3 regions of the Caballeronia sp. GAWG1-1 genome follow, and region 1 is predicted to be linked to each of the others. Evidence: predicted binding sites of a transcription regulator. Region 1 holds the regulator's gene; each other region holds the start of a gene.

Region 1 (4,091 bases):
CGCGCTCTACGTGTCCTACGGTGCAATCACACTATTGCTCGTCAGCCGGATGATGGCGCTGTCCAACGTCCGGCTCGTCATCACCACTATCCTCGATCAGGCGTTGCTCGGCGCCATGCTCTTTCTCTGCGGCACGCTCGCCTTGCCGCTGCTGTGGGTGGTGTTCTGGTTTCTGATCGGCTCGGGATGCCGCTACGGCAAGCGCACGCTCGCCATTTCGTGCGCGATGGCGCTCGTCGCGATCGTCGCGCTGGCGTTGTGGCAACCGTGGTGGGTGGCAAACCGCGCCGCCGCGCTCGGGCTCGCGCTGAGCGTGCTGGGCGCGTCGGTGTATCTGAGCGTGCTGGTCGACAGGCTTGGCAGCGCGAATCGCGTGCTGGCGCGGCAGGCATCGACGGACCCGCTCACGGGCCTCTATAACCGTTACGCGCTCGAACAAACCGTGAATCGCGCGATGTCCGCGCCCGAAGCCGCCGACGCGAATACCAGCGCACTGCTACTGATCGATCTCGACGGCTTCAAGGGCGTGAACGATACCTACGGTCACGCGGTCGGCGACGTGCTGTTGCAGTCGTTCGCGCAATTGCTTGCACGGCGCATGCGCAAGACCGACACCATCGCGCGGCTGGGCGGCGACGAGTTCGTCGTGCTCGCGCGCAACATGCGCGATCGCAGCGCGGTGCTCACGCTCACCGATGGCATCCATTCGGCGCTCGCCGACCTCACGCTGGTGCAGGAGCGGCCAGTGAGCGTATCGGCGAGTATCGGCGCCTGCTTGCTGTCGAGCGCGGCAGAAGCGCATGACGCCGATATCACCGCCGTGCTGAGAGCCGCCGATCGCGCGATGTATCGCGCAAAGAGTCTCGGCGAAGGCAAGACGGTGTTCGCCGAGGCGCGCGACTTCGAGATGCATTGAGCCCATCCGCGCGCATTCGAGCGCCTTTGCAAAGGCAAAAGCAAAAAGCGCGCGGCCCCGGTTCGGGGCTTCGCGCGCCTCTACAACTCGGAACTCAAGCCTCGACGCTAGTCCACGACTGTTCCCGCAGCTTCGCACGCAAACGCGCCACGGCCTGGCTATGCAACTGGCACACGCGCGACTCGCTCACTTCCATCACCGCGCCGATTTCGCGCAGGTTGAGGCCCTTCTCGTAGTACAAGCTCATGAGCAGCTTCTCGCGCTCCGGCAACTTGTCGATGGCTTCGATCAGCGCGCCGCGCAGACTGTCGTCCAGAAGCGCCGACAGCGGGTCCGAACGATCGACGCAGTAACGGTCGAGGAACGGCTCGTCGTCCGCCGAGCGGTCGAAGTCTTCGTAATAGATCAACTGGCTGCCGTGCAAGTCCTGCAGCATCGACTGATACTCGTCGAGCGGCATCTTCATGTGCTCGGCGACTTCGGTCTCGCTGGCCGAACGGCCAAGGTTCTGTTCCACCTTGTGTACCGCCGACTCCACTTCGCGCGATGTCTTGCGCATGCTGCGTGGCAACCAGTCGTTGGCGCGCAACTCGTCGAGCATGGCGCCGCGAATACGCTGACTTGCGTAGGTTTCGAACTGGGCGCCCTGATCTTCCTTGTAGCGGCTAGCCGCATCGAGGAGGCCAATCATGCCGGCCTGGATCAGATCGTCGAGATCGACGCTCGCCGGCATTTTGGCGACGAGCTGGAGTCCGAGGCGGCGAACGAGCGGCGCATATTTCGTAAGCACGTCGGACTGCGAGAGTTTGCCTTGGGCGTTATACATCCTGTTCACCTTTCAATATCACATCGACGCCGTGCTGCTCATTGCATGATCGGAAAACGCCGCCGCTCGGTGCGCCGCTTTCCGTCCGCTTTCACCAGACTCGCCAACCGGAATGTGCGCGTCGTACTGGCTCGCTTCGTCGCCGCGCGAAAACGGCGCGGGACGCATCGGCCAGTGCAGCAGCTCGGCTGCGATGTAGCGGTAGTCGCGCGCCGCGGCCGTAGCCGGAAACGCTTCCACCGCACACCGAGAGAGCTCCCTCGCCCGAGCGACGCGCGCATCCTCGGACACATACCCTGCCTGCACGAGCGACACGGCCAGATAACGGCTCGCGACACCCGAGAGGTTGTCGAACGCGACCGCTGCATCGGCTGCGTCCTGCACGTGATTCATCAGCACGCGGAACTGGCCGATCGCGTGGGCGTAGTGCAAGCGCTTCATGCACGCATACGCCTCGGTGATCGCCGACGCGGCTACCCGCGTCACTATCAGAAAGTCATGCGCCTGCGCCGCGAGCGACGAGAGCGCGCCATTACGATCGAGTTGCGCATCGATCAGCACGATGTCCGCAGGGCCGTCGAGCAGCGCGCGTGCTTGCGCTGCGTCGTGGCTGATACGTTCATCGCGCGGTGCGGCGATCAGCGAAAAACCCATCGGCGTGCGCACCGCGACATCCTGCAGTTCGCGACGGCCGGACATCACCGCCGAGAGCGCGCCCGCGCCATCCACACCCGCCATGCGGCTGACCGAGCCCGCGTTATGCCGCTCGTCGATGACGAGCACATCCTTGCCATGCACGGACAACGCCGCGCCGAGATTCACTACCGCCGACGTGCAACCGATGCCCGCCGGTCCGCCCACTACAGCCACCACGCGAGAACTGGCGCGCGTCAGCAGCCTTCTCAGGCCTTCAGCCTGATCGAGCACGAACTTATCCAAAATGGACTCCATGCAGTTCGGTCGTGGCGCGTGCGGACAGTGCGGACAGAAGCGCCGGCACATCGTCGTCTTGCGGCACGAAAGGCGAGCCATCGCGCGGAATGCAGAACGCGCTCTTGATGAGGAAACGCTTGGTTGCGACGTACAAGTTCTCCGGCACCTTCTGACCGGTCGATACGTAATGCACCGGCAGCTTGTAGCGGATGACCGTATCGAGCACGCTGCCGAGGTTGGTCGCCTCGTCGAGCTTGGTCAGAATGCAGCCCGCGAGCGGCGGCTGGTCCGGCGCACTCTTGTAGGCCTGCACGACTTCGTTGAGCGTGTCGCCGTGGCTCGTGGCGTTCAGCAGCAACAAGCGTTGCACCGGCTGACCCGTGCCGCACAGCATCGCGATCTGGTCGGAGACCGTGCGATCGCGCTGGCTCATGCCGATCGTGTCGATCAGCACGATATGTTTGTTGCGCAGTTCGGAGAGCGCGAGTTGCAGGTCGGCGCCGTCCTTTACCGCGTGCACCGAGACGCCGAGAATCTTGCCGAAGATGCGCAGTTGTTCATGCGCGCCGATCCGGTAGCTGTCCGTCGTCAGGAGCGCGACCTTGCTGGCGCCGAAGCGCATCACGCAGCGCGCCGCGAGCTTTGCCGTGGTCGTCGTCTTGCCGACGCCCGTCGGGCCCATCAGCGCGAACACGCCGCCGCGTTCCATCAACGCGTCTTCGCTCGGCATCACCGGCAGATTCGATTCGAGAACTTGCTGCACCCATTCGAGCGCGTTTTCCACGTTCTCCATCGACGGCATGTTGTCGATCACCATGCGCACGAGTTGCGCGGAGAAACCGGCGGCGAAGAGGCGCTTGGTCAAGGCCGAGTTGGTCGGGTTGCGGCGCTGGCGGTCGCCCCACAGCAAACCCGAGAAGTGCTCTTCCATCATCTCGCGCATCGACGAGAGTTCGTTCATCACCGTTTCGTTGACGACTTGCTCCATGCGCGTGCGGATGGCTTCGGTCACGACGGCTGCGGCATTAGCCGGCAAGCCTTCGAAATTGCCCGATGCGGCCGGCGCTTCGTCGGCGGGTTGCGGTGCTGCGTTGATCTTCTGTGCGGCGCGGCGTGCGGCGACTTGCGCGGCTTCACGCGCCCAGTCGGGCGTTTCGATCTTTGCGTGCGCTTGCGCGGCGGGTGCGGCAGGCGCGGCGGCAACCGGTTGCGCGGCGGCTTGTGCACGCGGCGCTTGCTGGCGCGGTGCGTCGGCTGCCTTGACCGATACCGGCACGCCCATGCCGCGTGCAATTGCGGCGGACGGCGTCAGCGGCCGGTTCGACGGCACCGAAGCCTGTTGCGCGATACGGCGCGCATGTTCGATCAACCACGGATTGGAATCGGCCATCGTGCGCGGTGCTTCCATGCGCTCTT
Region 2 (4,091 bases), on a different contig from region 1:
ACCAGAATTACAAATTCGTAGTTTGCACGGCACCCGTCTGCAGGGCGCGCTCGATCAAGCCTTCCTCCTGCGCCCGCTTCATGGCATCCGCGACGAACGTATCCGGCGCCTCGACTTCCGCTTTGATGGCACCGATAATGCCGCCCGCCTCCACGATCACGAGCGATTCCGCCGAATCCGCCCGGCTGATGATGACGCGCCGGGGACCGCCGCCGTCCGCGATACTCGCGCAGAACTGCATGCTTTGCCCGCCGATTACTTGTTCGAATGTTTGAATCATCGCTGTCTTCCGCGTTGGTTGGACAAAAGCCATGGTTAGCCGCTTCGCTAAAACGCCGGGTGCTCATTCATTGATTCGCGCCGCGTCGTCAGGTTCAATTTTGTAAGCTGATGGCCGTGAGCGCAACGACATCTCCGCGAGCGCGGTAGCCGTAAATTCGTCGGCGGGAAAAAAGGCCTCGATTGCCAACTCGGATAGCGTGATGTCCACCGGCGTGCCGAATACCGTCGTCGTGCTCAGAAACGACAGTGTGCCGTGCGGCGTCAAAAGGCGCAGCGGCACGACCACGGGATCGAGTTCGGCACTCCTCGCCTTGCCGGCATGCGGCGGCGTTGGATACGCCTCAAGTTCCACGAGCAGCGCGGCGAGCGTGGCGTCTCCAGAAACCTCGATCTGCCGACGCACACGCGCCAGTAGATGCCCGCGCCATTCGTGCCAGTTCTCGATTGCGTGAGCCAAGCCCTGTGGATGCAGCGACAAGCGCAGCACGTTCACGGGCGGCGCGAGTAGCGACGCATCCGCCGCGAGCGCAACCAGCGCCGACACGGCGGCGTTGCCAGCGATCATCGTCCAGTGACGATCGACGGCCAACGCCGGATACGGCTCGTGTCCCTTGAGCACGAGTTCGACGGCACGGCGCGCGGCATCGAGTTGCGGATCGGCGAACGGGCGTTCGCGATATAGCGGCGCATAACCCGCCGCCATCAGGAGCGTATTGCGCTCGCGCAGCGGCACATCGAGTTGCTCGGCCAGGCGCATGAGCATCTCGCGGCTCGGCAACGATCGCCCTGATTCGATAAAGCTCAAATGACGCGTCGATACATCGGCGTCGCCAGCCAGGTCGAGCTGGCTCATGCGCCGTTTCTGGCGCCATTCACGCAACAGCGCGCCGACCGTCGCGGGCGGCGCAACACTCGATGCAACGAACGCAAGAGTCGAATTCATGCCGCCGATGTTAGTCGATTCGTCCATCCGCGATCCATTACCTGACGCGTAATGACCGGTCAAAGTTGCGCCGAATGCCGTCGTAACATTTACCTCGCAAACCATTGCGCAGAAATCTTTGCGCGCGTAACCCTAAATCTCGGGTGGTCCGCGCCGTTAAAAGCCATCAACAAGCCAATAAAGTTTCGCGTGCCGTGCGTGTCTCATGTCGAGCTCGCAGTGCTCGCGACGCCCTGACTTCTTGCGGAGAGATCATGTTTGTCATTATCGGTTGGGTAGTGGTCATCGGTTCGGTGATCGGGAGTTTTATCGGCGTCGGCGGGCATCTGGCGGCGCTGGTTCAGCCGTTCGAGTTGCTGTGTATTTTCGGGGCGGCAATCGGCGCGTTCGTCGTGTCCAATCCGACCGCAACGCTCAAGAAGACCTTGCAAGGTCTGCCGAAGGCCTTTAAGGGCGGCGCCTACACGAAAGAGAAATACCTTGCGCTGATCGCGCTGCTCTATGAGCTGCTGCAAAAGGCCCGCAAGGAAGGGATGATGGCGCTCGAAGCCGACGTCGATGCTCCCGAAGCCAGCCCCGTGTTCCAGAAGTACGAACACGTGATGAACGATCATCATCTGCTCGAATTCATCGTCGACTATCTGCGCATGATGTCCGCAGGCAACGTCAACGCGATGGAAATGCAGGACCTGATGGACGAAGAACTCGAAACGCATCACACCGAAAGCGCGATTGCCGGCAACGCAATTCAGAAGATGGCGGACGGCTTGCCGGCGTTCGGTATCGTCGCGGCGGTGATGGGCGTGGTGCACACCATGGGCTCGGTCGGCGCCGCGCCCGCCGTGCTCGGCGAGATGATCGCGGGTGCGCTCGTCGGAACCTTCCTCGGCATTCTGCTCGCATACGGTTTCTTCGGACCGCTCGCTGACTTGCTCAACGCAAAGGGCGCGGCCGAAGCCAAGCCGTTCCAGTGCGTGAAGTCCGTGTTGCTCGCGTCGATGAACGGCTACGCGCCGACCATCGCCGTCGAGTTCGGCCGCAAGGTGCTCTTCACGGCGGACCGTCCGAGTTTCAAGGAACTGGACGACGCCGTGCGCGCCACCAAGATGCCGAAGTCCGCTTAAAGCCGCTCGCGCTCATTACCGGAAAACACGTTCATGGCTGAGAAACCTTCACGCGATCCGCTGCAATCCGTGCTCGCGCCGACCATCATCGTGCGCCGCAAGAAGAAGGCGCACGGACACGGTCATCATGGCGGCGCATGGAAGATTGCCTACGCCGACTTCGTCACCGCGATGATGGCCTTCTTTCTCTTGATGTGGCTGCTGGGCTCCACGTCGAAGTACGACAAGGAAGGCATCGAGGATTACTTCAACACACCGCTTTCCGCGCTCTTCGGCAACGACGGCGGCGCATCCGCGCACACGAGCGTGATTCCGGGCGGCGGACGCGATCTGTCGAGCACGCGTCCCGGCGAAGGCAAGAAGAGCCAGACGCAGCCAGTGCCGCCGCAAATCGCGCGTGCCGCCGTCGCCGCGGACGACATGCAGCGCCTGCAGCAACTGAAGCAGAAGCTGCAAGCGCTGATCGAACAGACGCCTGCACTGAAAGCGTTCAAGGATCAGATTCGGATCGCGATCACGAGCGAAGGCTTGCGTATCGAGATTGTCGATTCGCTCAAGCGGCCCATGTTCGCGTCGGGCAGCTTCAAGCTCGAAAGCTACGTGACGACGATTCTCACGAATATCGGCGCGTCGTTGAATGACGTCGATAACCGCGTGTCTATCGCCGGTCACACGGACGCCGTGCCCTACTCCGGCAATCAAACGGGTTACTCGAACTGGGAGCTGTCGAGCGAGCGTGCCAACTCCGCGCGCCGGGCGCTGGTCAGCGGCGGCATGAAGGAAAGCAAGATTCTTCAGGTGCGCGGTCTCGCCGATGCGCTGCCGCTCAATAAGGACGTTGCCGACGAACCGACCAATCGCCGTATCAGTATTCTCGTGCTGAACAAGGCTGCGGAACAGGCATTCTTCCGCGATGGCGGCCGCACGACGGTGGATCAGACCTTGCCTCCCGAAACCGCGATTCCGGCGGCCGTGGCGGCGAAATCGACCGCACCGGCAGCGGTGGTCAAGTAACCTCCAGGCTACATCGACAGATGCGCCATGCACAAATCACGCGTGCATGGCGCTTTCTTTCATGCGCTCAGGAAAGCCAGTCGCTCACGGTCTGCACGACGAGCCACACATTCGCCACGCTGATCACGACGAACAAGAGCCACGCCAGCAGCTTCGTGGTCATGGCATTGGCGAACTCGCCCATCAGCGTCCGATCGCTCGTCATGCGAATGAGCGGCCACAATGCAAACGGCAATTGCAGGCTCAGCACGACCTGACTCGCGACCAGCAGCTTGCCGACCGCGCCGTTGCCCATCGCATACACGCCGATCAGCGCGGGCACGAGCGCGAGCGCACGCGTGATGAAACGCCGCTGATAGCACGGAATCTTCAAGTGCAGGAAGCCTTCCATGATGACTTGGCCCGCGATGGTGCCGGTAAACGTCGAGCTTTGTCCCGAAGCGAATAGCGTCACCGCGAATAGAACCGCGGCCAGCCCGGTGCCGACGATAGGCGCCAGCAGCTTGTAGGCATCTTCGATCTCGGTGACTTGCGTATGCCCTGTCGCATGAAACGCCGATGCCGCGAGAATCAGAATTGCCGCGTTGATGAGCAACGCAAGCACGAGCGCGACGATAGTGTCGATGCGCGACAAGCCGATGGCCGACGCCAGGCTCTTCTTATCGCGCTGAACCACGCGCGTTTGCACGATCGACGAATGCAGATAGAGGTTATGCGGCATCACGGTT
Region 3 (4,091 bases), on a different contig from region 1:
GCCTTCGACAAGCGGTGCGCCCTCCGGCGTGCGGACATGGCGCAGCACGCCAGGTGCGTGGCAGACCAGCGCGACAGGCTTGCCAGCGGCCAAGAAGGCTTCGATCAGGGCGATCGAGTTTTTGTCTTCGGCCAGGTCCCAGAGCGGACCATGACCGCCCGGATAAAACACGGTATCGAAATCGGCTTGCGAGACGAGATCGAGCTTTACCGTGCTGGCAAGCTGCGCGGTAGCCTGCGAATCGGCTTCGAAACGATGTGTCATCTCGGTCTGATTGGCCGGCTCGTTGCTCTTCGGGTCGAGCGGCGGCTGACCACCTTTAGGCGATGCCAGCACGATTTCCGCGCCCGCATCCCTGAAGGCGTAGTAGGGTGCGGCCAGCTCTTCGAGCCAGAAACCCGTCTTGCGGCCCGTGTTGCCGAGTTGGTCATGCGAGGTCAGAACCATGAGCACTTTCATGTTGCATCTCCGTGGGTGAGTAAGGCGAAACCGTAAAGAAGGTTGATGGGGTTAGTAGACCAGTCGTCTAGTAAATGCTTCAAAAAAAGCACCTCTAAAGAAGTGCTGGCACCTCGCTCCCTGCTTCGTCAGGGAGCAAGTCGCAAGATCTGCTGCGTTGTCGTCGTCGCCACTTCAAACGGCTGCGTGTTGCGAACAATCTTCACCATGATGCTGGCGCCGAGCCACAGTTGATACAAGCTCTGCGCGACGCTTTGCGGATCACCTTCGATCGAAAGCGAGCCTTCCGCCACACCGATTTCGATTGCACTTGCAAGACGGCTAACGATCCCCGCCGTGCCGCGCTTCAGCGTGGCGCGCATGGCCTCCGACATGTCCGCCACTTCGGCGCCGAGCTTGACCGCGAGACATTTGCCCTGGCAATCGAAGAAGGACTGGGTTTCTTGCCAGATGCTCCAGTAGTTCGTCAGCCGCTGCGCCATGCTCAGTCCGGGCTGCGCTAGCGTCTGGTCGAGGTCGTTCAGGTAGTCCTCGAAATAGCGTTCCAGGAGCGCCACGCCGAACGCATCCTTGGAGCCAAAATAATGATAGAACGAGCCCTTCGGCACGCCGGCTTCCGTGAGAATCTCATTCAGGCCGACGGCGGAAAAGCCTTTGGCGCCGATCAACCGTTGACCGACGGTAATGATGTTTTCGCGGACGTCGACGGTTTCTGATGTGTTTGCGGTAGGCATGGGTGGACTTTAGCTTATAGTAGACCAGTCGTCTAGTATTTTAAGAAATTTCTTGCCCTCGCAGACGCCAAGTCCGGTCTATGTGCGATTCCTCACACTTTGTTTCAATTTGTTGCAAATACACGGGAGGCTTACTGGATAAGGCTTTGCGGGCTGGACGAGGTTGCGAGGGTGTCGGCAGGCCGCCGGGCTTGGTAAAGATTTCAAGCCCCACTCCGTTAAAGAACTCAACAGACAAGGAGCCGAAGCCATGAAGATCGAATCGAACAACACGCCCGCCGCACTCCAATCCGACACCTTTCGCGTAGCAAGCAAACGCGATGTGCAGGCTACGGGCGGCGTGCAGCAAACCAGCGCGACCAACGCAACCAGTTCGAAAGTGACGTTGTCCTCGTTGTCGTCTATGCAAGTCACGGGCGGCGCGGACATCGACACGGCGAAGGTCGAATCGATCAAGGCGGCTCTGCGTGATGGAACCTACAAGATCGACTCGGGCAAGATTGCGAGCGGCATGTTGAGCACCGCAGGCGATTTGCTCAAGACGACGATGCGTTGATGGGTGGTTAAGCGGGAATGGAGCGCGGGCGGCGTAGCGCAAAGCGTCGGGGGACAAAACCAAATGCCCCGTTCAAATGGCATGGCCGATTCTGCAGATTCGTAGTCGAGCGGACCGACGCGTAGTGAGCCCGACACCAATCACTCGCCTGGCGGCCCATACATCTTCGGATTTCTGCGCGGCGCCTCGACACGCTCTGAATGTGAATGATCAGTCGATGCCGGAGCTTGGGTGGCCGACCCTTCGGCTCCAACGCTATTCTCTGGCGATGCCGGCGCACCAGGCACCGCGCATCCCGCCAAAACGATTAGCAACGTCCCAAGCACGGCCTTCAACATTTTGGCACCCTGCATTAACGCACATTGGCAATCGCAGGCATCTCTTTAAACGAGGGCTTGGCGAACAAATAGCCTTGCATCAGGCTCACGCCGGCTGCTTCCAGAAAATCGCGCTCGCCTTGCGTCTCGATGCCTTCCGCGATCACGCGAATTTCCAGATCACTGCAAATCTTCAAGACGCCGGCAACGATCCGCTGACGCACGGTGTCGGTGTCGATGTCGCGCACCAATGCCATGTCGAGCTTGATCAAGTCCGGCTGAAAGTCGGCGAGCAGTGTGAGCCCTGAATAACCCGCGCCGAAATCGTCGATCGCGGTCTGAAAGCCGAACGATTTATACGCGCGGAAGATCTGCACCAGATGCGAACGGCTAATGATGTTCTCACCTTCGATGGTTTCGAAGATGATCTTATTCACCGGGAAGCCGTGTTTCTCGGCGGCCTCGAAGGTACTGCGAATGCATGCCGCAGGCTGATAAACCGCGTTCGGCATGAAGTTAATCGACAGAAAGCTGTCCATCCCCATGCTTGCCGCCTGCTCGATTGCAGTCGTGCGGCAACGCTGATCGAAGTTATAACGGTTCGAGTCGTCGACCTGCGACAACACCGAACCCGCCGATTCGCCATTCGGCCCGCGTACGAGCGCCTCGTAGGCATAGGGACTGCCCGACTGCACGTCGACGATAGGCTGAAACGCAAAGGCCATTTCGATCTGCGCCACTTCGGGGCTATTGCAGCCACCGCAGCGAACGGGGCCGTTCGCCGGCTGTCCCGCCTCGTGAATTTTGATCATGTTTCGTTCGTCTGAAAAGTTGGTCTTTGAAGCGACCGCTTGCCATCGCGCGCCGGCCTTCAATATATCGGACGATGGAACGCGCTTCTTTAACTTCCGGCACCTCCCGCGCTCGCCATGATCCACTTCTCGAAGGAAACCACGGCGTCATCCCCGACGCGGTCTGCGTTGATCGCCAGTGTGTAATCGGGCGCGCGCCACGCCGGCGCCGCGATCGGGCATACGAGTCGGCCTTCGGCGATATCGCGTCCGATCAGCGGCAACGACGCGAGCGCCACGCCGAGCCCCTCCGCTGCAGCAGCGAGTTGAAGATACGTGTGCTCGAACTCGACGTGCCGGGTCGCGCGCAAGTCCGCCGCGCCCGCCTGCTTGAGCCACGACGACCAACTCGTGCGCGTGCTGGCGGAATGCAGCAGCGCGTGATGACGCAGATCCGCGACGCTTGCTATGGGACGCTGACGCAGCAGCGCGGGGCTGCACACCGGCAGGCGCACATCGGCCATCAACGAGCGCGATACGACGCCCGCGCCTTGTTCGTGACCCGAGCGTATGCCGATATCGAAGGCATCGCCGATATACCGCAACTTGCGCGACGTGGTCGACAACCTGACGTCGATATCGGGAAAGCGCGCCTGAAAGTTGGCGAGACGCGGCAGCAGCCAGCACAACGCGAAGCTTGCCAGCGCGTTCACGCGCACGATGCCGGACACGCGGCGCGTGAATTCGTCGTGCCTGAGGCGCGCTGCCCCGCGTGTGAGACGTTCGAACGCGCTGCTCACGTCGTTGAGGAGCGCCGCGCCTTCATCGGTAAGCTGAACGCCGCGCGCGCGCCGCTCGAACAACGGCACGCCGAACCAGTCTTCGAGCAGCCGTATTTGCTTGCCGACCGCCCAATGAGTGACATGCAGGTCGGCCGCCGCCGCGGCGAAGCTTCCATGCCGGGCGACCGCCTCGAAATTGCGCAACGCATTGAGCGGCGGCAGCCTGTCCCGGTCCTGCGCCAGATTTGGTGGTTCGTCCATGGCGTGACTTTATCTCTCCATTGACGCGATCTTACGTCAATTGAAGGCGCCTTCCTCGAGTCATAAAATTGTCTTTTAGGCCTCGTCACGCCGTCGTCCGGGAGACTCATGCGCTTTATTCCGTTTTCCTTGCCTTCTCTGCTTAAAACCGACCGGACCGCGCTTCTACCTTCGCGCGTGCTTTGGCTGTC

What was found. Region 1 encodes FliA, which starts transcription of late flagellar genes. Its sites were predicted from a motif close to CTAAAGTTTNNNNNNNNNNNGCCGNTA; they were not measured.
Region 2: a site for FliA is predicted at 1,358-1,384, ahead of motA (flagellar motor stator protein MotA). Genes of this name have one in related genera too.
Region 3: a site for FliA is predicted at 1,388-1,414, ahead of flgM (flagellar biosynthesis anti-sigma factor FlgM). Genes of this name have one in related genera too.

The regions. Positions count from the first base shown of each region.
Region 1 covers NZ_JALQDB010000023.1:75,732-79,822, forward strand. Annotated here, with positions in the region: gene NCT03_RS13760 (GGDEF domain-containing protein) at 1-916, shown strand, start outside; gene NCT03_RS13765 (RNA polymerase sigma factor FliA) at 1,011-1,742, opposite strand; gene NCT03_RS13770 (MinD/ParA family ATP-binding protein) at 1,761-2,681, opposite strand; gene flhF (flagellar biosynthesis GTPase FlhF) at 2,674-4,091, opposite strand, start outside.
Region 2 covers NZ_JALQDB010000028.1:190,935-195,025, reverse strand. Annotated here, with positions in the region: gene NCT03_RS17225 (hypothetical protein) at 8-280, opposite strand; gene NCT03_RS17220 (helix-turn-helix domain-containing protein) at 344-1,225, opposite strand; gene motA (flagellar motor stator protein MotA) at 1,480-2,349, shown strand; gene motB (flagellar motor protein MotB) at 2,383-3,363, shown strand; gene NCT03_RS17205 (Nramp family divalent metal transporter) at 3,431-4,091, opposite strand, start outside.
Region 3 covers NZ_JALQDB010000034.1:187,799-191,889, reverse strand. Annotated here, with positions in the region: gene NCT03_RS24170 (type 1 glutamine amidotransferase domain-containing protein) at 1-459, opposite strand, end outside; gene NCT03_RS24165 (TetR/AcrR family transcriptional regulator) at 588-1,193, opposite strand; gene flgM (flagellar biosynthesis anti-sigma factor FlgM) at 1,444-1,749, shown strand; gene NCT03_RS24155 (EAL domain-containing protein) at 2,102-2,878, opposite strand; gene gcvA (transcriptional regulator GcvA) at 2,968-3,900, opposite strand; gene NCT03_RS24145 (MFS transporter) at 4,009-4,091, shown strand, end outside.